One region of the Donghicola sp. genome, then DNA from elsewhere that is predicted to be linked to it. Evidence: riboswitches for the same ligand, from Rfam matches in the RefSeq annotation. Region 1 holds a riboswitch; each other region holds the start of a gene.
The links. Region 1 has a riboswitch for cobalamin ahead of N4A58_RS04645 (DUF1636 domain-containing protein). Riboswitches for the same ligand answer to the same signal wherever they lie in the genome.
Positions count from the first base shown of each region.

Region 2: linked by a shared signal. The riboswitch ahead of N4A58_RS13195 (DUF4198 domain-containing protein) and the one ahead of N4A58_RS04645 (DUF1636 domain-containing protein) in region 1 are both predicted to bind cobalamin.
Region 3: linked by a shared signal. The riboswitch ahead of N4A58_RS01635 (hypothetical protein) and the one ahead of N4A58_RS04645 (DUF1636 domain-containing protein) in region 1 are both predicted to bind cobalamin.

Region 1 covers NZ_JAOARZ010000014.1:188,878-196,613, forward strand. Annotated here, with positions in the region: gene cobN (cobaltochelatase subunit CobN) at 1-758, opposite strand, end outside; gene cobW (cobalamin biosynthesis protein CobW) at 763-1,797, opposite strand; gene N4A58_RS04645 (DUF1636 domain-containing protein) at 1,800-2,168, opposite strand; cobalamin riboswitch at 2,268-2,485, opposite strand; gene cobO (cob(I)yrinic acid a,c-diamide adenosyltransferase) at 2,523-3,143, shown strand; gene N4A58_RS04655 (ABC transporter ATP-binding protein) at 3,330-4,085, opposite strand; gene N4A58_RS04660 (ABC transporter ATP-binding protein) at 4,101-4,859, opposite strand; gene N4A58_RS04665 (branched-chain amino acid ABC transporter permease) at 4,872-6,074, opposite strand; gene N4A58_RS04670 (branched-chain amino acid ABC transporter permease) at 6,078-7,109, opposite strand; gene N4A58_RS04675 (substrate-binding protein) at 7,216-7,736, opposite strand, start outside.
Region 2 covers NZ_JAOARZ010000026.1:206,878-214,613, reverse strand. Annotated here, with positions in the region: gene N4A58_RS13210 (ABC transporter substrate-binding protein) at 1-824, shown strand, start outside; gene N4A58_RS13205 (YVTN family beta-propeller repeat protein) at 827-1,792, shown strand; gene N4A58_RS13200 (hypothetical protein) at 1,805-2,257, shown strand; cobalamin riboswitch at 2,435-2,652, shown strand; gene N4A58_RS13195 (DUF4198 domain-containing protein) at 2,776-3,561, shown strand; gene cbiM (cobalt transporter CbiM) at 3,565-4,182, shown strand; gene N4A58_RS13185 (cobalt ABC transporter permease) at 4,179-4,769, shown strand; gene cbiQ (cobalt ECF transporter T component CbiQ) at 4,773-5,564, shown strand; gene N4A58_RS13175 (energy-coupling factor ABC transporter ATP-binding protein) at 5,551-6,207, shown strand; gene N4A58_RS13170 (metal ABC transporter permease) at 6,210-7,043, opposite strand; gene N4A58_RS13165 (metal ABC transporter permease) at 7,043-7,736, opposite strand, start outside.
Region 3 covers NZ_JAOARZ010000008.1:109,903-117,638, reverse strand. Annotated here, with positions in the region: gene N4A58_RS01655 (sodium:solute symporter family protein) at 1-111, opposite strand, end outside; gene N4A58_RS01650 (DUF4212 domain-containing protein) at 131-391, opposite strand; gene N4A58_RS01645 (adenylate kinase) at 481-1,149, opposite strand; gene acs (acetate--CoA ligase) at 1,173-3,146, opposite strand; gene N4A58_RS01635 (hypothetical protein) at 3,509-3,787, opposite strand; cobalamin riboswitch at 3,889-4,084, opposite strand; gene N4A58_RS01630 (hypothetical protein) at 4,116-4,775, opposite strand; gene N4A58_RS01625 (glycine zipper family protein) at 4,759-5,133, opposite strand; gene N4A58_RS01620 (2-oxoglutarate and iron-dependent oxygenase domain-containing protein) at 5,236-6,150, opposite strand; gene N4A58_RS01615 (helix-turn-helix transcriptional regulator) at 6,187-6,951, opposite strand; gene N4A58_RS01610 (hypothetical protein) at 7,075-7,736, shown strand, end outside.

The sequences.
Region 1 (7,736 bases):
AGGGTCTCGATCTCGGTGCGCAGCCAGTCGGCAGCGGCAGGCGCTTTGAGGCTGCTGGCAAAGGCTCCAAAGGCTTGGAACCCGCGCTGCTCCAAAGCCGCGATCATGGCGTCGATGGGCGAGGTGTCCGCCGATGTCAGGTAAGAGCGATAAAATGTCACCAGAGCCAGCGGGCGGTCGTCGCGCTGCGGATCGGTGACAACGCCCGTGTCGGGCAGGTAAAAGCCCGCATCCGGCACGGTTTTTGCGCCCATCACGGGGGCCGCATAAAGGCCAGCGGCCAGCGCCAGTTGGGCGAGCGCGGCTTGGGCCGCAACGGCGCCGCCAGCGTCGCACAGCTGCTGAAGACGGCGCAGGGTCGAGACGGGCAGGGTGCTGAGCTGGTCCAGCCGGTCATCCTGACGTCCGTCGGCGGGCAGGACGGCCAGCGCAATCCCCTTGCGCCGCGCCAAGTCCTGAAGGGTCGCCAGACCGTAAGACCAGTAGCTTTCGCCGCCGATCAGACGGACCAGAATGCCCTTGGCCCCCTCGAGCGTTTGTTCGGCGTAGACGTCCACGGACAGAGGATGTTTCAGGGCCACAAGGTTCGCCAGACGCACGGTCGGCAAGGTCCCCTTGGCCCGATGGTAGCCCGCCGCGAAAGCGCCAAGGTCCGAGTCCGAGAACGACAGCACAATCAGGTCTGCGGGCGTTTGCCCCAGATCCATCGGCGTATCGCTCTGGTCGAGCCCGTGGCTTTCGCGGAAGACGACGTGCATGGGATCAGACGCCCAAAGCCGCTTTGATTGCGGTCTCGTCGATGTGGTCGTGTTCAGCAATTACCACCAGCAAGGACGCGCGGGGACGGTCGCCCCAAGGCTGGTCGTACTGCGCACGAATGCGCGTGCCCACCGCCTGCACCAGATAGCGCATGGGTTTGCCCTTGACCGCGACGTAGCCTTTGACACGCAAGATATTCTGGTCCTTTGCCATTTTCACAATGGCATCTTGCAACGCCTGAACGTCCTCGACTTCGCCAAGATCGACCACGACGCTGTCGAAATCGTCATGTTCATGGTCATCGTGGCCGTCGTGGTGCGAAGGCCGGTTCTCCAGATCATTCTCGGCAGCCGCCTCGAGACCGAGGATCACGCGGGGATCGACCGCGCCATCGGTGATTGCGATGATCGGCAGTTTGCGGGGGGCTTCGGCCTCGACCACCTCTTTGGCCTTGGCGATGCCAGCCTCACCGGCCAGATCGGCCTTGGACAGCAGAACGATGTCGGCGCAGCTGATCTGGTCTTCGAACACCTCGGACAGGGGTGTTTCGTGGTCAAGGCTCTCGTCCGCCTCGCGTTGGGCCTGAACGGCGTCCAGATCGGGGGCGAACTGGCCACTCGCCACGGCCTCGGCATCGGCCACGGCAATCACGCCATCCACGGTGATGCGCGACTTGATCGCGGGCCAGTCGAACGCCTTGAGTAAGGGCTTGGGCAGGGCCAGACCCGAGGTCTCGATGATGATGTGCTCGGGCGTTTCGGGCAGAGCCATCAGCTGTTCGATGGTCGGGATGAAGTCATCGGCGACGGTGCAGCAAATGCAGCCGTTCGCCAGCTCCATGATGTTGTTTTCGGGGCAGTTTTCATCCGCGCAGGATTTCAGGATGTCACCATCCACACCAGCGGTGCCGAATTCGTTGACCAGAACGGCCAGACGCTTGCCCTGAGGGTTCTGCATCAGGTGACGGATCAGCGTGGTCTTGCCGGAACCGAGAAAGCCGGTGATCACGGTCACGGGGATTTTGGACAGGTTGGACATGGTTACTCCTGCGGGGGTATGCGGGCGATTGATTGTTTGCGAAAGGCCTGAGGGCGCTCGCGCCAGGGGACGATCCCGTCTGTGGTTTGGGCATAGGCCCGCACGCCGGTCAGGATCTCCTCTACCTGTGTGTCGGGGTCCATGTCGCCGTAGACATAGGTCCAACGGGCGGGGCCACCGGTCAGGGCGATCGAGCAGCCGCGCGAGCAGGCGGACAGGCACTCGGCGGATTTCAGGCGGACGTTTTCGGGCAGGTCTGACTGAGTCAGGGTTTCATACAGGCGCGCACCGGGGCGCGGCTCGTCCGCGACAGGCTCTCCGCCCGCGATGCGGCGGCAGGTGGTGCAGACGGTCAAGGTGACCTCGGCCATGGGTGCCTCCCTAAACTGGCTGGGAAAACGGGGGATCACTGGCCATCGGGCACGGGGAAACGCGCCTGTCAAAGCCGGCCGCGACACACCCCGGTCGCCCGTACATTTCATCGTGCTGGCAGGTCTCCCGGCTTGCGGAGCCCGAGGGGATCCTCGGCTGGCCCGATCCTTCCCGGCAAATGGATGCCAGTGGCAACGGGGCCTCTCCGGTCACGGTCGCGGGGGCGGCTGCGTTTCGGCTGCGATTTTGGTCGCAAAGCGGTAGCGCATTCCCTCTTCGCCTGTCATAGACAGGAACCAGCGCCGCCCACCTGAGGGAAGGCACCCCACCTTGTCAAGCGTAAGGATCGTCCTATGAGCGATAAGCCCCAAACCGATGAAGCCCGTCACGCGGCCAAGATGGCCAAGAAGAAAGCGGCGCGGGACAAAATCATGGCCACGAAAGAGGGCGAGAAGGGCCTGATCATTGTCCATACAGGGCCGGGCAAGGGTAAATCGTCATCCGGTTTCGGGATGATCCTACGCTGTATTGCGCACGGGATGCCCTGCGCGGTGGTCCAATTCATCAAGGGCGCGTGGGAGACCGGTGAACGGACCCTGATTGAGGCGAACTTCAGCGATCTGTGCCAGTTTCACGCCATGGGCGAAGGGTTCACTTGGGAAACCCAGGACAAATCGCGCGATATCGAAATGGCGAACAAGGGTTGGGAAAAGGCGAAAGAGCTAATCCTTGATCCCGAGATCAAGTTCGTGCTGCTGGACGAGATCAACATCGCGCTGCGTTATGACTATCTGGATGTCGAAGAGGTGGTGCGCTTCCTGAAGGAAGAAAAGCCGCCCATGACCCATGTTTGCCTGACGGGCCGGAACGCCAAAGAGCCGCTGATCGAGGCCGCAGATATGGTGACCGAAATGACCTTGGTGAAGCACCCCTTCCGCTCTGGGATCAAAGGCCAGAAGGGCGTTGAATTCTAAGCCTGATGGGGGCGCTGCCCCCTCTTGCCGCTCCGCGCCAATTCACCCCTGGGGTATTTGGGCCATGATGAAGATCTGTATGGCCTTCATCTTGGAGATAAATACCCTCGCCGAAGGCATTCGTGCGCAGCGCGGAATGAAAAAGGGCCCAGTTGGGCCCTTTTGTGTGTCCGAAGGTCGAAGCTGTCAGATCGCGAGGTATTCGGCGCGCAGCTCTTCGTTCGCGAGTACTTCGGCGGCAGAGCCATCGTAGACGATCCCACCGGTGTCGAGGATGATCGCACGGTCAGCAATTTGAAGAACGCGGACGGCGTTTTGTTCCACGATGACGGTGGTGATGCCCTGTTCCTTGATGTGCATCAGGGTTTTCTCGATCTCGTCCACGATCACGGGCGCGAGGCCTTCGTAGGGCTCGTCGAGGAGGAGGACCTTGATGTCGCGGGCCAAGGCGCGGGCGATGGCCAGCATCTGCTGTTCGCCGCCCGAGAGGGTCACACCCTCTTGCTTGCGGCGCTCGCCGAGGCGGGGGAACAGGTCATAGAGGCGGTCGATGGACCAGCCGATGGGCGGAGCGATTTGGGCCAGTTGCAGGTTTTCCTCGACCGTTAGGCCGGGGATTATGCGGCGGTCTTCGGGGACGAGGCCGAGGCCAGCCGCGGCTGCCTCGTAGCTGGTCATGTTATGCAGCGGCTGGTGGTCCAGCCAGATCTCGCCGTGGGTGACCTGAGGGCTGCCGGTGCGGGCGATGGCGCGCAGGGTCGAGGTTTTGCCAGCGCCGTTGCGGCCCAGAAGCGCGAGGATCTCGCCTTCGTGGACGTTAAAGTTCACGCCCTGCACGATGTAGCTTTCGCCATAGTAGGCGTGCATGTCCCAGACCGACAGGAAGGCGGGTGCCGTTTCTGCGTGGTTCGAGTTCTTGGAGAAATCGGGTCTTACGTTCATGGGGAAATCTCCTGATTAGACCTGCGCTTCGCCAAGATAGGCTTCGCGGACCTTTGGGTGGCCTTTGATGTTCTGCGGGGTGTCTTCGACCAGCGGGGTGCCTTGGGCCAGAACGGTGATCCGGTCGGCCAAAGAGAAGACTACGTGCATGTCGTGTTCGATGATGCACATGGTGATGTCGCGCTTGGTCTTTATCTCTTTGAGCAGATCGATGGTGTTGTTGGTGTCGGCGCGGGCCATGCCAGCTGTGGGTTCGTCCAGCAGCAGCAGACGCGGCTCCTGAACCAGACACATGGCCATTTCCAGACGGCGTTTGTCTCCGCGGGACAGGCTGCCTGCGTGCAGGTGCGCTTTGGACAGCATGTTCACGTCGTCCAGCATGGTCTCTGCCTTTTGCAGCATGTCGGACTCGTTCACGACAGAGCCAAAAGCATGCATGCGGAACGAACCGTCACGGCGGGCAAAGCAGGGGATCATCACGTTTTCTAGAACCGTCAAATCCGCGAAGATTTCAGGTGTTTGGAAGACGCGGCTGATACCCATCTGGTTGATCTCGTGGGGGGAGCGGCCCAGAACCGATTGACCGTCGAACATGACGCTTCCGGTGTCGGGGATCAGCTTGCCCACGAGGCAGTTGAGCAGGGTGGATTTACCGGCCCCGTTGGGACCGATAATGGCGTGGACGGTGTTTTCCTGAACGCTGAGGTTCACATCACCGAGGGCTTGCAGACCGCCGAAGCGTTTCCCAACCCCTTTGACTTCGAGAATACCCATCGGTTGCTCTCCTTATTCCGCGGGGGTGGTTTTGGCGGCAGCGCCGTCTTTGTCGGACTTGTCTTTCTTGAAGAGGCGCGAGATCCGCTGTCCCCCTTCGACAAGACCGCCGGGCAGGTAGATCACGACCAGCATGAACAGGATGCCGAGGGTCAGGTGCCAGCCTTTGCCGATGAAGGGATGGATGACAAAGACAACGAAGTCTTCGATCCCGTCGGGCAAGAAGCCGAACCACTGGTGCAGAACGTTGTCGTTGATTTTCGAGAAGATGTTTTCGAAGTACTTGATGAAGCCTGCGCCAAGAACGGGGCCGATCAGGGTGCCTGCACCGCCAAGGATGGTCATCAGAACGACTTCGCCCGATGCGGTCCACTGCATACGCTCGGCGCCTGCCAGCGGGTCCATGGATGCCATCAGGCCGCCCGCCAGACCGGCATACATGCCAGAGATCACGAAGGCCGCCAAAGTGTAGGGACGGGTGTTCAGGCCGGTATAGCGCATACGGTTCTGGTTACACTTCACAGCGCGCAGCATCAGGCCAAAGGGCGAGCGGAAGATGCGGACCGCGATGTAGAACGACACCAGCATGATGATCGCACACAGGTAGTAACCCGCGCTGAACTGGAAGTTCCATGCGCCCACGGCCATCTCGTAGGTCGAGCGCATTTCCAGACCGAACAGACTGGTCACGGGGATCGAGCCGTCAGCGGTCGCCGAGACACCCAGAATACGGGGATCGTCGAGGGTCAGCTGCAGGCCGGTTTCACCGTTGGTGATGGGCGTCAGAACCGAGTAGGCGAGGTTGAACGACATCTGCGCGAAGGCCAGCGTTAGGATCGAGAAGTAGATGCCCGACCGGCGCAGCGACACAAAGCCGATGAGCAGTGCGAACAGGCCCGCCACGATGACCGACAGGATGATCGCGGGGATGACGTTCATGCTCAGCAGCTTGAACATCCAGACTGCCGAGTACGAGCCCACACCCAGAAACGCCGCGTGGCCAAAGGACAGGTAGCCGGTCAGACCGAACAGAATGTTGAAGCCCACCGCAAAGATGCCAAAGATCACAAAGCGCTGCATCAGGTCGGGATAGCCCGCGTTGAACTGCGCCAGACCGCTATCGGTGGGGAAAGGGTTCAGGATGAACGGCGCGAAGAGTGTCAGCGCCGCGACGACCAGCAAAAGAGAGGTGTCTTTTTTGTTCAGACCAAACATGGATTAGTCCTCCATCACGCCCTTGCGGCCCATGAGGCCCCGTGGACGGGTCAGCAGAATGATGATGGCGACGACGTAGATAATGATCTGGTCGATACCGGGAATGATGGACTTGATCTCGTTCATCGAGGCAAAGCTCTCGAGAATACCAAGCAGGAAGCCAGCTGCCACAGCGCCGGGCAAGGAGCCCATGCCGCCGACAACCACAACCACGAAGGACAGCACGAGGAAGTCCATGCCCATGTGGTAGTTCGGGCTGTTGATCGGCGCGTACATCACGCCAGCCAGACCGGCGACTGCCGCAGCAAGGCCGAACATGAAGGTAAAGCGCTTGTCGATATTGATGCCCAAGAGGCCAACGGTTTCGCGGTCTGCCATACCTGCGCGGACAACCATGCCAAACGTGGTGAACTGCAAGAAGCTGAACACGCCGCCGATGATCACAGCCGCAAAGCCAAAGTAGATCAGACGCCAGTAAGGATAGATGATCGCGTTGGGATCAAAGCCGAGCAGAACGCCGAAATCAAAGCTGCCACGGAACGCCTCGGGGGCGCCTGTGGGGATCGGGTTCGCGCCGTAGAAATACTTGACGACCTCTTGCAGAACGATGGCGAGGCCAAAGGTCACAAGGATCTGGTCCGCGTGGGGACGCTTGTAGAAGTGCTTGATCAGGCCGCGTTCCATCGCGAAACCGACAAAGATCATCACCGGAATGGCGAACAGAATTGCCAAAGGAACGGACCAGTCGATGATCGAACCGCCCATCTCGGGTCCGAACCATGCCTCGACATAGGGGACTTTGACCTTGAGCGGATTGCCAAGGAAGTCTGTCTGGGTGGCGTCAACCACTTCGTAGCTTAGGTTCAGGATACGCTGGAGTGTCACAGCGCAGAAGGCACCGATCATGAACAGCGCCCCGTGGGCAAAGTTCACAACGCCGAGTGTGCCGAAAATCAGCGTAAGCCCTAGCGCAATCAGCGCATAGGCCGAGCCCTTGTCGAGCCCGTTTAGGATTTGCAGTAGGATCGCGTCCATGGTTCCGACCGTCTTCTCAATAGGATGCTAGGCCGGTCCGAGCGATGTCGGACCGGCTGATCAACCGGCCAGCGCAGAGGCTGGCCGGACCGATTGTGGCGGGGGATTATGCGCCCGGGTTACAGGTACCCAGCGCACCACCCGCGAACATCGGGTGATCGGGTGCGTACTCGACCTGAGCGCGCGGCGTGACCTGAACAACCTCGAGAAGGTCGAATTCCGAGGTCGGGTTCTCTTTACCGCGCACAACCAGAACATCTTTGAAGCACTGGTGGTCTTCGGCGCGGTACAGGGTGGGACCGTTGCCCAGACCGTCGAATTCGAAGCCTTCGAGAGCTTCGGCAACGGCGCAGGGGTTGAACGAGCCAGCACGAGCCACAGCGTCTGCGTACAGGATGGTCTGGACGTAGCAGGTGTGTGCAGCCTGCGACGGCGGGAAGCCGTACTTGGTGCCGAACGACTTGACGAATGCCTTGGAGCCTTCGTCCTGCAGCGACCAGTGCCAGTTGGTCGAACCAAGAATACCCTTGATGTTTTCGCCTGCACCACGTGCCATCAGGCGCGAGAACAGAGGAACAACGATCTCGAAGTTCTTGTTGTTGATGGTCTTTTCACGCAGGCCGAACT
Region 2 (7,736 bases), on a different contig from region 1:
CCGAGGCTGAAAACGCCTTGATCCTGAACGCCACAGCCGAAGATAGCGCTTTGCGCGATGAGGCCTGCCGCGCAAACGTGCTGCACACCGCGCCGGCGCTGGCCATGCGGACCGATGCGCTGATGCAGTACTTTCTGTTCAAGCGCTGGGGAAAACTGGCGATGATCGAAGGCACCTACCCTCAGGACACCGCCTATGCCGAGGCTTTGCGATATTCGGCCACCAAATTCGGTCTCAAGTTCGGCGAAACCAAAATCTGGGCCTTTGATGCGGATATGCGCCGGAACGCGGCGGCCGAAGTGCCGCTCTTTACCCAAGACTTGCGCGACTATGACGTCCTTCTGATTGCGGACGAGGCCGAGGATTTCGGGCGTTATGTGGCCTATAACACGTGGCTCCCCCGTCCGGTGGCGGGCAGCGAAGGAATCTCTCCCCAAGTTTGGGCACCTGTGGTCGAACAGTGGGGCGCCGCGCAGCTGCATTCCCGCTTCGAAGAGCTTGCGGGCCGCAGCATGGAGCCCGAAGATTACGGCGCATGGGCTGCCATCCGCAGCATCGGAGAGGCCGTGACCCGCACGAACGCCGCCGATGCGCCGACCCTGCGCAATTATATGCTTTCGCCTGATTTCGCGCTGGCGGGATTCAAGGGAACGCCGCAAACCTTTCGCGATTGGAACGGCCAGATGCGCCAACCCGTGCCGCTGGTCACCAGCCGCGCTATGGTGATGCAGGCCCCCCTGCCCGGCTTCATGCACCAAACCAACGAACTCGACACCTTGGGCGTGGACGCGCCCGAAAGCTCCTGCACCGCTTTCAAGGAATAATCATGCGTATCTCGACACTTGCTGTGATAGCCGCGATGGCCGCACACCCTGCCTTGGCCGATGAAATCTGGGTTACGAACGAAAAAGACGATACAGTCAGCGTGATTGACATCGAAACGATGGAGGTCAGCCACACCTACGAAACCGGCGAGCGCCCGCGCGGGATTACCTTTAGTCACGACTACAAATACGTCTACATCTGTGCATCCGACAGCGACGCAGTACAGGTGATGGACCCCGCCACTGGCGAGATTCTGCATGACCTGCCATCGGGCGAAGATCCCGAGCAATTCGTCCTGCATCCCGATAACAAGCACCTTTATATTGCCAACGAAGACGATGCGATCACCACGGTTGTGGACGTCGAGACTCGCAAGGTGATTGCCCAGATTGACGTTGGCATAGAACCCGAAGGCATGGCTGTCTCGCCCGACGGTAAGATCGCGATCACGACCTCTGAAACCACGAATATGGCGCATTGGATCGATACAGAAACGCAGGAACTGTTTGCCAATACGCTGGTGGACTCGCGCCCGCGCCACGCCGAATTCGTGAAAGACGGCGCCGAGATGTGGGTCAGTGCAGAGATCGGCGGCAGCATTTCGGTCTTTGACACCGCGACACAGACGGAAAAAGCCAAGATCCGCTTCGAACTGCCGAACATCCATCCCGATCGCATCCAGCCCGTGGGCTTTGAACTCGGCGAAGGGGACAAGTTCGCCTATGTCGCGCTGGGGCCATCGAACCATTTGGCCGTCGTAAATGCCGAGACCTACGAGGTCGAAGACTACATTCTGGTCGGTCGCCGCGTTTGGCACATGGCGTTCAACGCCGACAAGTCGCGCCTGTTCACCACTAACGGGATTTCTGGCGATGTTACGGTCGTGGACGTAGCCAAACGCAAAGCGCTGAAAACAATCAAGGTTGGTCGCTTCCCGTGGGGTGCCGCCTTCCGCCCGACCAACTAACGGAGCAGACCTATGAGAAAATTCATCACGATGCTAGCGATCGCGGCCACCTTGCCCATGGCTACGATGGCAGATGACGACGACGATGATGACATGAAGTTCGGCATGGCCGGTCTGTTGTCCGCCAAAAACAAGCATGACCTCGAACCGATCCAACTCAGCGCGGGCATGCCGCTGACTTCGGAACCTTGGGTGCTGAAATCCGGCAGCTATTACGAGTTCGAAATTCAGGGCGACGGCAGTCAGGAATTGGCGCTGGTCGGCCACGAATTCTTCCGCGCGATCTGGATCGACGAGATCGTGGTCGAAGGTCTGGAAATCCGCCCCCTCGGACTTGATTCCATCGAGTTTGACGAGGCCGGCGAGATGGAAATCGGCTTTATCGCGCTGAAGCCCGGCTCTTACTACATCAAGATTCCCGGCAGCACGGGCGAGACCCAGCGTCTCGACATCACCATCGAATAAACCGTGTCCAAATTGCGGAATTTTTAGCTGGGTGCATCACAGGTGCACCCGCATAAATTGCCTGTCCAAAGATGCCGACCGACACTTGCTGCGTCAAAGACGGCACCCCATGACTTGCGCGCAATATCTACGTCCGAAGGGACAATCTTGGCAATTGACTCAAGGGGTCCAATTGCCCATTACAAACGTGTGAACGGTTCTGCAACGCGCGACACGGCGCAGCAGAAGTAAAAGGGAACACGGTGCGGCGTACCCATCAGGGACCAAAACCGTGGCTGCCCCCGCAACTGTAAGCGGAGAGTGCGTCCAAGGGGCCACTGAGGATCATCCTCGGGAAGGCAGGACAGCACATCGACCCGCGAGCCAGGAGACCTGCCGTCACAGGGTCGGGAAACCGGCCTTACCCAACCGGACGCCGGGGTGAGCGTCTGGCTCGGCAGGTTTAAACATCTACCGTGTCCAGCTTCCCTTCTGTCCTTTCATCCGTGGGCTTTGCCCGCACGCCTGAAAGGTATGATATGACTTTGAAACTTACAGCGGCAGCGATGACGGCATTGCTCCCCTATACCGCGCAGGCGCATTTCGTCCTGCCCTATGCAGATGACACCCAGATCGCGCGGCCCGGCGATGTGCCAGTGGCACTGGTCTTCTGGCACCCTTTTGACAACGGTCACGTCATGGACATGGAGACGCCGCAAGCGTTCTATATGATCCATCACGGCGAAAGAACCGACCTGATGAACCGTCTCGAGCCAACCAATTTCCAAGGCGCCGAGAACACAGGTGCGGCCTTCAGAGCCTCTGTCCCCGTCAAACGCTCTGGCGACTATGTGCTGGTGACCGAGCCGGTCCCCTATTACGAACCCAGCGAAGACAAATATATTCAGCAGTTGACCAAGGTGGTGTTCAACCGCAACCAACTGCCTACTGACTGGATGGCACCGGTCGGTCTATCTACCGAGATCGTGCCTCTGGTCAAACCCTATAACGTGATCGCAGGCTCATCATTCACCGGTCAGGTCCTGTCCGAAGGCCAGCCCGCGGCAGGGATCGAGATCGAAATCGAATACGTCGCCGCAGCGCCTGATATTGACAGCTTTGCCGCGTCGGCGCCGACTGTGCAGCCCATGCCGGGTGGCTCTTTGGTCGCGATTTCGGACGAAAACGGATACTTCACCTTTGGTGTGCCTAAGGCAGGCTGGTGGGGCTTTGCCGCGCTCGGCTCTGGCCCCGCAACCGAACATGATGGCAAAGAGCTCAGCCAAGATGCCGTGCTCTGGATCAACGCCTACGATATGGAGTGAACCATGCATATCGTTGACGGAGCGCTTTCGAACCCTGTTGTTATCGCCGGAACGGCCATGGCCATTGGCGGTATCGCGATGGGGCTCAAGCAATTGACCCTAGAGCGTATCCCCGCGACTGGCATCCTGTCGGCCAGCTTCTTTGTCGCCGCGCTCATCCATGTGCCGATCGGCCCTTCCTCGGTCCATCTGGTGCTGAACGGGCTGGCGGGGCTGATCCTAGGATGGGCGGCGTTTCCGGCGCTCTTCGTTGGGCTCTTGCTTCAAACGGTTTTCTTTGGCTTTGGCGGGCTGACGGTCATCGGCGTCAATCTGTTGAACATTGCAGCGCCCGCGGTACTGGCTTGGCTGCTCTTTGGGCGACTGGTGGAACGCGGAACCCCGATGTCCGGCGCGATTTGGGCCGGTGTCGGTGGTGCGTTTTCCATCGCTGCGACTACGATCTTTGTCGCGTTTTCGTTGGCTTTAACGGGGGACGAGTTCATTCCTGCGGCCAAGTTGGTGCTGCTGGCCCACATCCCCGTCATGGTGATCGAGGCCCTGCTGACCGGCGCAGCGGTCTATCTGGTGCGTCAAGTGCGGCCCGATCTCTTTACCGCGGTCAAGGGGGTCGCCCCATGATCCGCGGGCTCGCTCTGATCTTTGCACTCCTTGCGATGCCCCTGCCCGCAGCCGCACACAAGGTGATCTTTGCGATCTTCAAATCCGGCGATGTTGTCGAAGGGGAACTCGGGTTTTCCAACGGCGACATGTCATCTGGCGCTGTGATTGAGGCATTCGACAGCGCAGGCAACAAAATCGGCGAGGCCATCACGGACGCAGACGGGTTCTTTGTTTACGCTCCGACACAAGAGATCACCCATATCTTCAAGGCTGATATGGGCGCAGGTCATGTGGCCCAGGCCGAAATGACCGCAGATGACATCGCAGATATCCTCGGCGTGGCCGCTGCAGAAGAAACCGTTGCCAAAAGCACCACCCCCGCATCGCCAACCACAACAGGCGGGGTCACCGTTGCGTCCTTGTCCAGCGAAGAGCGTTTGGCGATTGCCGAGGCCGTGCGCGACGAGATGCGCCCACTGCGCCGCGAACTAGCGGCCTACCGCGAAAAGAATGACCTTCAAACAATTCTAGGCGGACTAGGCTACATCTTCGGTCTGTTCGGCCTGTATTTCTACATCGCGGCGCGCCGCCGGATGGAGGGTTAAGGGATGAGCGATCGGTTGACCAACCCCGAGAAAACACTTCGGATAGGCCCCATGATGACAATGGGGCACATTCCGGATCTCGACCCGCGCATGCGGATCGTCTTGGCCGCCCTCTTCGCTGTGGTTGTTGTATCCCTGTCCGACCTGATCGCCTTGTGTCTGGCCGTGCTCGTCGCAGTCACACTGCTACCCTTGTCTGGTTTGCCTGCAAAACGCACGTTCAAGCGCATGGCAGCTATGGACGGTTTCATTATCTTTACCCTGATCCTACTGCCGTTTTCCGTGCCGGGAACACCGATGTTCACCTTTCTCGGCTTTGATGCCTCGTGGGAGGGGCTGCGCCAAGCGGTCGAAATCGCGCTGACCGCGAATGCTGTCATCCTCGCACTCATGTGTCTGGTCGGCTCGATGGAGCCTGTCACTATGGGGCATGCCTTGCACGCCCTGCGGATGCCTGAACAACTGGTGCAACTGTTAATGTTCACCACACGCTACATCGAGACCCTGCGCGAAGAGTACATGCGCCTGCGCGCCGCGATGAAGATGCGCGGTTTCCGCCCTGGCACCAATTGGCACACCTACCGCAGCTTTGGCTATCTGGTCGGGATGATGCTGGTCCGCGCGCTAGAGCGGTCCGAGCGCGTTCTTGGTGCCATGAAATGCAGGGGCTTTACGGGGCGGTTCGTGCTGCTAGAACAATTCCGGATGACGGATCGGGATTGGCTGTTTGCTGCGCTGATGACGGCCGCATCCGTCTTTCTGCTTGTGGTCCAATTCCGCCATGCCTTTGCTTGAACTTCGCGACATCGCCTTTGCCTATCCGGCCCACGCGCCTGTGCTCGAGGGCGCAAACCTGACCATTCACGCAGGCGAACGGCTGTCCATCGTTGGACCAAACGGCGTGGGAAAATCTACACTTCTGAAGATTGCGGTCGGCCTGCTGCGACCTAGCAGTGGTCAGGTTCTGGCCTTTGGCCAAGAGCGCCGGACAGAAACCGAATTCGCCGAAGTGCGCCGCCGCATCGGCTACGTGTTCCAAGATCCGGACGATCAACTCTTTTGTCCAACGGTGGCCGAGGATATCGCCTTTGGCCCGTTGAATTTGGGCAAATCGCGCGACGAAGCTTTGGCCATCGTCGATGATATCCTGCAACAACTGCATCTGACACACCTGCGGGACCGGATCACCCATCGCCTGTCAGGCGGGGAAAAACGCTTGGTGACGCTGGCTACCGTCCTTGCGATGGAGCCCGAAATGCTGCTGCTGGACGAACCGACAAATGCACTGGACGTGGAGAACGAGGCGCGCTTGATCGAGATCTTGCAGAACCTGCCCCAGGCTATTCTGCTGATCAGCCACAACCCCGAATTCAGCGCCAAGATCGCTCCCCAAGGCTACGGACTGAGAGCGGGCAAGTTGGAACGGCTGGCTGGCTAAGGTTAGACCGCCGCAGAAGCGCGGCGTGTCTGGATCGACTTGCGTACGAACGCCACGATGAACAGCGCCGTGAGCACCAAGATGATGGTCGGCGCAGGAGCGCTGTCGATAAAGAAGCTCAAGTAGACCCCGCTGACCATCGACACCGCGCATACCACCACCGAGACGATCAGCATGTGCTTGAGGCTGCGCACAAGCAAGAATGCGATCGCGCCCGGCGCGACCAGAAGTCCGATGGCCAAGATCAGCCCCGTTGCGGACAGCGTGGACACCACGGTCAGCGATAGGATCGCCAGCAAGCCATGGTGCAGCCAGCCGACGGGCAACCCCGACACCCGCGCCTGCGCCGGATCAAAGGCATGCAGCATAAAGTCCTTCCATTTCAGGATGAGCACAGCGGCTACAGGCAGCGATATCGCGCCTGCCGTCCACAGGTCCTGCTCCCCGACCCCCAGCATGTTCCCAAAGAGGATGTGATCGAGGTGTACGTTGGTGTTGATCGCGACATACATCACGATACCCAAAGCAAACATACCAGAGAACACGACGCCGAGCACGGTGTCCTGCTTGATCCGACTGTTTTCGGTCAGGTAGCCCGTCGCAAGCGCGGTAACCATACCCGCCGCAAAGGCGCCGATGATCAGCGAAAGCCCCAAGATATAAGCCAAAACGATCCCAGGTAAGGTCGCGTGACTGACCGCGTCGCCCATCAAAGCCCAGCCCTTTAGCACCAAAAAGCAGGACAGAAGCGCTGTCGGCACCGACACAATCAAAGCAATCCAGAATGCATTTTGCATGAACGGAAAGATGAAAGGCATGAGCAGCGTATCGAGCATTAAGTTTGCTCCTGCTGCAGGGCTGCGGCGGCCTGACGTCGCGCGGCCAAGACGCCATGTTTTGGGGCCCAAACAAAGACCGCAAGGAAGATCAGTGTTTGGAGCACCACGATCACTCCACCCGTCGCGCCGTTCAGGAAATAGCTGATGTAGGCACCCGCGAAACTGGTGATCGCGCCAATCAGCACAGATGTCACAATCAGACGCGGGAAGCGATCACAGAGCAGGTACGCCGTCGCGCCCGGAGTCACCACCATCGCGATCACGAGGAACGCGCCGACGGTCTGCATCGCGGCCACCACGCACGCCGACAGCAAGGTAAAAAAGACCCCTTTGAGCAGTCCAGGCCGCAGGCCAATTGACCGCGCGTGGCTTTCGTCAAAAAACGTGACCATCAAGTCTTTCCACTTGGCCAGCAACACCGCCAGCGAGATGAACCCGATCAACGCCAATTGGAGCGTATCTTCGGGCGTGATCGCCAGTATATTGCCCATCGTGATCGTCTGGATCGACACCGAGATCGGACTGACAGAAGCCATGAACAGGCCCAGCCCAAAGAAAGAGGTAAAGATAATGCCGATGATCACATCAGCCTTGAGCCCCGACCGATCCGCCAAAAACAGCATGGCCGCTGCCGCCAGACCGCCGGAAAAGAACGCGCCCAAAGCAAATGGCAGTCCCAGCATGTAGGCC
Region 3 (7,736 bases), on a different contig from region 1:
GCCGGCTGCGTAGAATTCCGAGGTCGAACCCGCGCGGGCCCAGATCGCGATGCCGATGTAGAGGGCGAACGTCGCGCCCACCACCAGCAGGTTTAGTGTAAATTGATCCATGATATCAGGTCCTTAAAACTTATTCTTCGTCCACGCCGTATTCGACGTCGAGCTTGTGCATGCGCCATGCGTAGAAGAAAATCAGAACAAGAAAGACGAGAATGCTTCCCTGTTGTGCGAACCAGAAACCAAGGTCCGTTCCGCCGACTTCGATACCCGACAGAAGCGGGCGCAGCAGAATGGCCATGCCAAAGGATGACACGAACCAGACGATCAGGCACCCTTTGATGATACTAATATTTTTCGACCAGTAGGCCGAGCTGTCCTGTTGGCTTGCCATAGGCAATCCTCCCCATTTTCCAAAAAGCTATGGTCTTGATTCGTAGTCCGGGGCGGTTCCTCCTTCGCCCCGGAGACATTCTAGGAAACCTAGCTGATCGCGCTCTCTACCATTTCGGTCATCTTTGCGGTGATCGCATCGATGTCGCCCATGGCGTCCACGCGGCTAAGTTGCCCCTTTTCGTCGTAGTAGGCGATCAGGGGGGCGGTCTGAGCGTGGTACGCCTCGAGGCGGGCTCCCACGGTTTCAGCCTTGTCGTCGGCACGGCGCTTGAATTCCGTGCTTCCGCAGTTGTCACAAACACCTTCGGCAGCGGGCTGCTTGAAGCTGTCATGATATCCTTCGCCGCAACCGGCGCAGGTGTAACGGCCAGAGATACGCTCGACCATCGCTGCATCGTCGACTTCCATCGCGATGGCGGCGTTGACCGACTGGCCATTCTCGGCCAGCAGCCCATCAAGAGCTTCGGCCTGAACAGTGGTGCGGGGGAAGCCGTCAAGGATGGCGCCTTTGGCGACGTCATCCTCTTTGAGGCGGTCCCGCAGAATGTTGATGACGATCTCGTCGCTGACCAGCTCGCCCGCGTCCATCACGGCCTTGGCCGCTTTGCCCGCGTCGGTGCCGGCGGCAACAGCTGCGCGCAGCATGTCACCGGTCGACAGTTGCACCAGACCGAACTTCTCTTCGAGACGGCGGGCCTGGGTGCCTTTGCCGGCCCCGGGGGGGCCAAGCAAAATGAGAACTGCGGGTGTGGTCATGGTTGTCGCTCCATCCATCTCCGTTAGCCCCGGTTCATCCGGTTTTCGATCAGCTCGTCCACGCAGCCAGGTTCGGCCAAGGTCGAGGTGTCACCCAGTGCGCCAAAGTCGTTCTCGGCAATCTTGCGCAGGATGCGGCGCATGATCTTGCCCGAACGGGTCTTGGGCAGGTTGGGCGCCCACTGGATCAGGTCGGGCTTCGCGATCGGACCGATCTCGGTGCGGACCCATTTTTCCAGCTCTTTGCGCAGCTCTTCGGTGGGCTCTTCGCCGTTCATCAGAGTGACGTAGGCGTAGATGCCCTGACCCTTGATCTCGTGCGGATAGCCAACCACTGCGGCTTCGGCGACTTTGGCGTGTGCCACCAGCGCGCTTTCGACTTCGGCAGTGCCCATGCGGTGACCGGATACGTTGATCACGTCGTCCACACGGCCAGTGATCCAGTAGTAGCCATCCTCGTCACGGCGGCAGCCGTCACCCGAGAAGTAGTAGCCCTTGTACTGGCTGAAGTACGTGTCTTGGAAGCGCTCGTGGTCGCCCCAGACGGTACGCATCTGACCGGGCCAGCTGTCGGCGATACACAGAACGCCTTCGGTCGCACCTTCGAGAACTTCGGCAGTGGTGGGGTCCAGAACGATCGGCTGAACACCAAAGAAGGGCGTGGTTGCCGAGCCGGGCTTCAGCGCGGTTGCACCGGGCAGCGGTGTCAGCAGGTGACCACCGGTTTCGGTCTGCCACCACGTGTCAACGATAGGCGCTTTGCCTTTGCCGACAACGTCGTTGTACCAGTTCCATGCTTCGGGGTTGATCGGTTCGCCCACGGTACCAAGGGTCTTGATCGACGACAGGTCGTACTTTTCGACGAACTCGGTGCCTTTGCCCATCAGAGCACGGATCGCGGTCGGCGCGGTGTAGAACTGGTTGACCTTGTGCTTTTCGCAGACAGCCCAGAAACGACCGGCGTCGGGGTAGGTGGGAACACCTTCGAACATCAGCGAGGTCGCGCCATTCGCCAGCGGGCCATAGACGATGTACGAGTGGCCGGTGACCCAACCCACGTCAGCGGTACACCAGTAGACGTCGCCCTCGTGGTAGTCAAAGACCAGCTCTTGGGTCATCGCCGCGTAGACCAGATAGCCGCCCGAGCAGTGAACAACGCCCTTGGGTTTGCCGGTCGAGCCCGAGGTGTACAGGATGAACAGCGGATCTTCGGCGTTCACTTCCTCGACGGGGCATTCGGGTGCTGCGTGCTCCATCAGAGCGTTCACGTCGACATCGCGACCGTCGACCCAAGTGGTCTGACCGCCGGTGTGCTTGACCACGAGGCAGCGGACCTTGTCCGAGCAGTGCAGAAGCGCGGCATCCGCGTTCGACTTCAGCGGGGTGACGCGGCCGCCACGGGGCGCTTCGTCTGCAGTGATGATGACCTTGGCGCCGCAGTCGTTGACGCGGTTTGCCAGAGCGTCGGGCGAGAAGCCCGCAAACACGATCGAGTGGATCGCACCGATACGGGCACAGGCCAGCATTGCATACGCCGCTTCGGGGATCATGGGGAGATACAGGATGACACGATCACCTTTGGTCACACCCTGGCTGCGCAGGACGTTCGCCATGCGGCAAACCTTGTCGTGCAGCTCGTTGTAAGTGATGTGCTGTGCTTCGTCGTCCGGATTGTCGGGCTCGAAGATGATCGCAGTCTGGTCGCCGCGCTTTTCGAGGTGACGGTCAATACAGTTATAGGCAACGTTCAGGGTGCCATCGTGGAACCACTTGATGCTGACTTCACCAAAGTTGTAGTTGACGTCTTTGACTTGGGTGTAGGGCTTGATCCAGTCCAGACGTTTGCCGTGCTCGCCCCAGAATGCTTCGGGGTCGTTCACCGACTGGGCATACATCTCTTGATACTTTGCCGCATCAATATGAGCGGTTTTCGCGAATTCAGCCGGAACTGGATAGACCGGTTCCTTGACCTCGGCGGTTTGCGCTTGAGTGGACATTAGGCTCCTCCCTCTGTCGTTTTATGGACGCCCCGTATGGGGGCAAATTGCAGCCACAGAATATGTCGGCGTCTCTCCCTTAGCGAGACATTACCAGAGTTTGAAAACAATGGAATAAGTCCCTGCAAGGCATCAATTTATTTGTGAAGCCTGTTTACTCGCGGATGTCATTTTGTAAATTCACTGAAAATAACGCGGTGAAATTTTCGTGAAAACAATGTGATAGATGCAAAATGAGAAAACCGTTAGCGCGGTATCTTTGCGACCAATGTATGGGGTGGCTGCGACGGAACGGCGCAACCTTGACGATGGTAGCGCCGATCAATTTGTTTGCAGTTTGTTGGTCAGATGGTTGCAACCTTTTACTGAAGCCGCATTTGACTCCGTCTGGCCCCGCGGCGTCTGGGGGCGGGCATGGGCCGTGTCGCTTCGACCAGCAGGGTTTCGAACGCGGCCAATGCTGCTGAGTCGGAATCGAAATAGTGCAGTTTCGCGATTGCTGCGCGGGCCTCTGCGCGCATGTCGGTCGTATCCTCAAGGCTCAGACACCATTGAAGAAAGCCCGCCCGCGCCCGTTCCGTCGGATCAATTTGAGAATGTTTTGCGGCCGTCAGTCCGGCCACGATAGTCGTTAAGGTCATAGCGCCCTCCGCGCGTTTGGACCAAGGAGGACAGGCGGAAACCGATATGCCCGAACGCTGCAGAAGCTGGGGCCACCGCATCCGCCGGAACACCCCGTCCGGGTTTGCATTGCTTAGATGGCAGGTCTCCTGACTCGCGTGTCTTTGCCGTTTCGGACCTTCCCGGCGCGGGGCCAGTGGTTCTGCCGAAGAGCTCTTCGCTTACAGTTGCGGGGGCAGTCGCGGATTTACACCACGTTCCCTTTTCATGCCGTTCCTGCCGGAGCAGGGCGGGCAACCATCTGCGCTGACCATGACGGGCCCGTTGGGGCCCGTCAATTCAATTCGCTCAGGCTTTGATGGATTGCCAACGGCATCTCGGACACAGCGTCACCGCGATCCAGAAAAATAGCCCCATAAAGCCAATTCCGAACACAGCGCCGCCGGCCTCTGCCACTGCGGGGTGCAAGGTCAGCATGCCCGCCGTGCCCACCACAACGGCCAAACCCTTTTGCGCTGGGGCGAAGGCTGAACCTGTTGCGATTCCCAAAATCCATAGCGCCCCAAGCAATTCGGTCCCGCCGCCGACCCCCTCGATCAAACTGGTGGCGATGTGCCAGTGACGGGCGGCATCCGACGGCGCGGTGCGATAGATCTCTGGCAAACTAGCCAGCGCGACCACAGCGACAAGCCCCGCCGCAATCACCAGTGCGGACCAGACAAAACCTACTCCGGTGATCCAGCGCCGCCAAAGGGGCGCATCGCGCTCTGACAGGGCCAGCACCAGCATTAGCAGCGCCAGCCCGTTGACCACGTAAATGCTGAAATACCACAGCCGCAACGCGCCGGAATGGGTGACGATAAAGGCGATGGTCCGGATTGACGGCACGCCCGCGGCATCTAGATCTGCCCCAGAAAAGATGGTCGCGTACATCAGCAGGCCAACCAGATAGGTCAGCCCGCACACTGCTGCCGCCAGCGCCGCAAAGGGTCTATCCGACGACCGCATGGCCACGCCCCTTCATGCAGTTGATCACGATGTCTTCTTTCTTGTCTTGGTTTTCGACCGCAACCGTGCCCCCCAGAATGGCGGCGCCCCCCAACGCGCTGCCGACCATGTCGTCATCGTCTGCCACTGCCGACAGCAAAGCCCCCGCGGCCGCTCCGATGGCGGCAGCACCGTAGGCCTCTTGGGTCAATTGGGTCTGGTTCTTGGCCAGTCGCTGGCAGGCAGCCAGATCGCTCTGGAACCCGATCGTGGTGGGGCCGTCATTGATCGGGGTGTAGTTTGCGCCGCTGTCACCGCAGGCGGACAGCAGGGTGCCCGCAAAAAGGGCGAGGATGAAATGCTTCGAGTAACCTTCCATGGTCATGCTCCGTGTCTGAATTGACTGACACGGCTTTTGACCGATTGGTGCAATTTCTCACATGACCGCAGGTGTCACGGACATGACACTTGGTGCCAATTGTTACGCGGGGCGCTGCAGGTGCAGGTAGGTCTCGCGAAAGCGGCGCTCCAGATGGTCGCCCGCCAGCAGTGTTCCGCCCGAGCCAAGGGGGGCGACATTGGTGTCGTAATTCGGGTTAAAGAAAAGCGGGACGCTGACGCGTTCTTGGCTCGTGCCGATGACGCGGTGCAAGGTGGCCTTGATCCGCCCGTTGGTCCAGCTTTCCAGCATTTCGCCGAAATTGATGATGAATGTGCCCGGCTCGGCTTGAACAGCCAGCCAAGCGCCGTCGCGCTGCTGCACTTCCAGTCCCGCAACGCCGTCTGTCGCCAAGAGCGTCACGCAGCCATAGTCCGTATGCGCCGCGATCCCGAAATCATTAGCGCCCGCATCGACCGGACGGGTGGGGTAGTAATTCCCGCGCAGCAAGGTCATCGGCTTGGTAAAGGCTTCGTCAAAGCTGCCCTCGGGCAGGCCGACCGCTGCAATAATCCCGCGAAGTGTGTCCATGGCGACACCGACCGCGCGGTCCGCATAATCTTCGACGGTCTGTTTGAAACCGACGGGCTGATCGGGCCACTGGTTTGGTGCGTAGCAGGTCAGATGGGCCAGTGGGTCATTGGCGGGCAGCGCGAGGCCACTGTCAAAGACCTGCTTGTAGTCGGGGTTCGCGTTGGGATCGACCTGTTCGGAATAGGGTGCACCCCAACCCCGGTTCGCGCCGGTGCGGGCCATGTTCACAGGCTCTTTGGCGGCCTCTGGCAACTGAAAGAACGCGCGATAGGCGTCGATCACGCGCAAGACGTCCTCTGGCGAGAGGTCGCTGTTCACCAAAGTCATGAAGCCGACCTCTTGGGCCGCGCGGCGCAGCTCTGCCATCGTTTCTGGCGCGCGGGAGATCATCTCGCGGGCGTCAATACGGGGGATGGTGGTCATGGCAAGGGCCTTTCGGGTGTCGCGTCGCGGCGGACCCTAGCGCCCTTGGGGTACGGTTTCCAGCGTGTTCGCAGGGCGCGCCATCAGAGCGCCGAAATCCACGACTCCCCAGAAGCCCGCAATCTTGTAGGGCTTGAGTAGGTGTTCTGGTGCAACCAACTGGTCCTGTCGCGAAAGCTCCGAGATTTTCTCGCTCAGCGCCTCAATATCTTGGCGGATCTCCAGCGCGGTTTCGGTTCGCATGCGGCGAGATATGGTAAAGAAATGATCTGCGTTACCGGATGGGGTGCTGATGCCATGCGCGATGAAGCGCAGGTTGACCTCTTTGAGGAGGGGCAGAAGCGGGCCATTGGGTCGAAACCGGATCGGGGCATGCGACAAAAGCCGAATTTTGTTGCCCGCGCCGACCTCTGCCAACCCTAGCCGTTCCAGAGTCATACCCATCTGGTGCAGCCGCGTCGGGCTCAGGTCCATGACCTGTGCGATGTATTCGGGCGCGCGCAGATCACGCAGCAGGATCAGGAAGTAAAAGAGGGGCGGGTCTGCCGCCAAACTTAGTTCGGTCGCCATGGGCAAGACAGTCGCCTCTGCCTTCTGGCGGGCGGCATTGTCGGTCACGTCTGACAGCGACAAATCGAGTGCGTCGCAAATTTCGATGATGCGGCTCAGTTTGCAATCCCGCGCCGCAAAGATGCGTTTGATTGTGGGCTCTGACAGTCCCATCGTGTCAGCCAGATCGGCATAGGTCATGCGCCGTGCGCGCAGAGCCTCTTGCAGGACTTTGAAGACATCTCCGCGCATATGGGCTCCTGTGATACGGAATTGGGTATTGGCGTATCGTTAAGTGATACCAAATCGATGATCTGCGCAATAAGCGTATCACAAGTATAAGTAGTTTTCATCTTAATCGATGGAGATTTCAGAATGACTTTACACTTGAATGTGACCCTCTTGGCAGGTGTGCTGGCGACCTTCACAGCCCATTCGGCAACCGCAGGTGAGTTCGAGTTTCCCGAGTCAGCGATCTTTGACGCGGCGCATAACCGGATCATCGTAAGCAACATCAAAGGTGGCTTCACAGACGCGGATGGAAATGGCTATTTGTCCAGCCTGAACCCTGACGGGACGTTGATGGCACAGCATTGGCTGACGGGCTTTGATGCGCCCAAGGGAATGGCGATCTCGGGGGATCGGCTGTTCGTGGCAGACGTTGCGGGATTGGTCGAAGTGGATTTGGAGAGCGCTGCAGTGGTGGCTATCCACCACGCGAAAACGGCTGAATTCCTCAATGATGTGACGGCGTCCGATGACGCGGTCTATGTCTCTGATCTGATGACCGACACGATCTGGCGCCTGCAGGACGGAAGCTTTGAACCTTGGGTGCAAAGCGCAGCACTCAGCCATCCGAACGGGATAGCCTGGGATGAAGACCGGTTGATCGTCGGGTCTTGGGGGCAGGGCCTGCACGAGGATTTCACCACAGACGCGCCGGGCGATTTGTTGGCGGTTGATGCAGCAAGCCAAGACATTGAGGTGATCGCGGAAGGGGTCGGAAACATCGACGGTGTCGTGATGGTGGACGGACG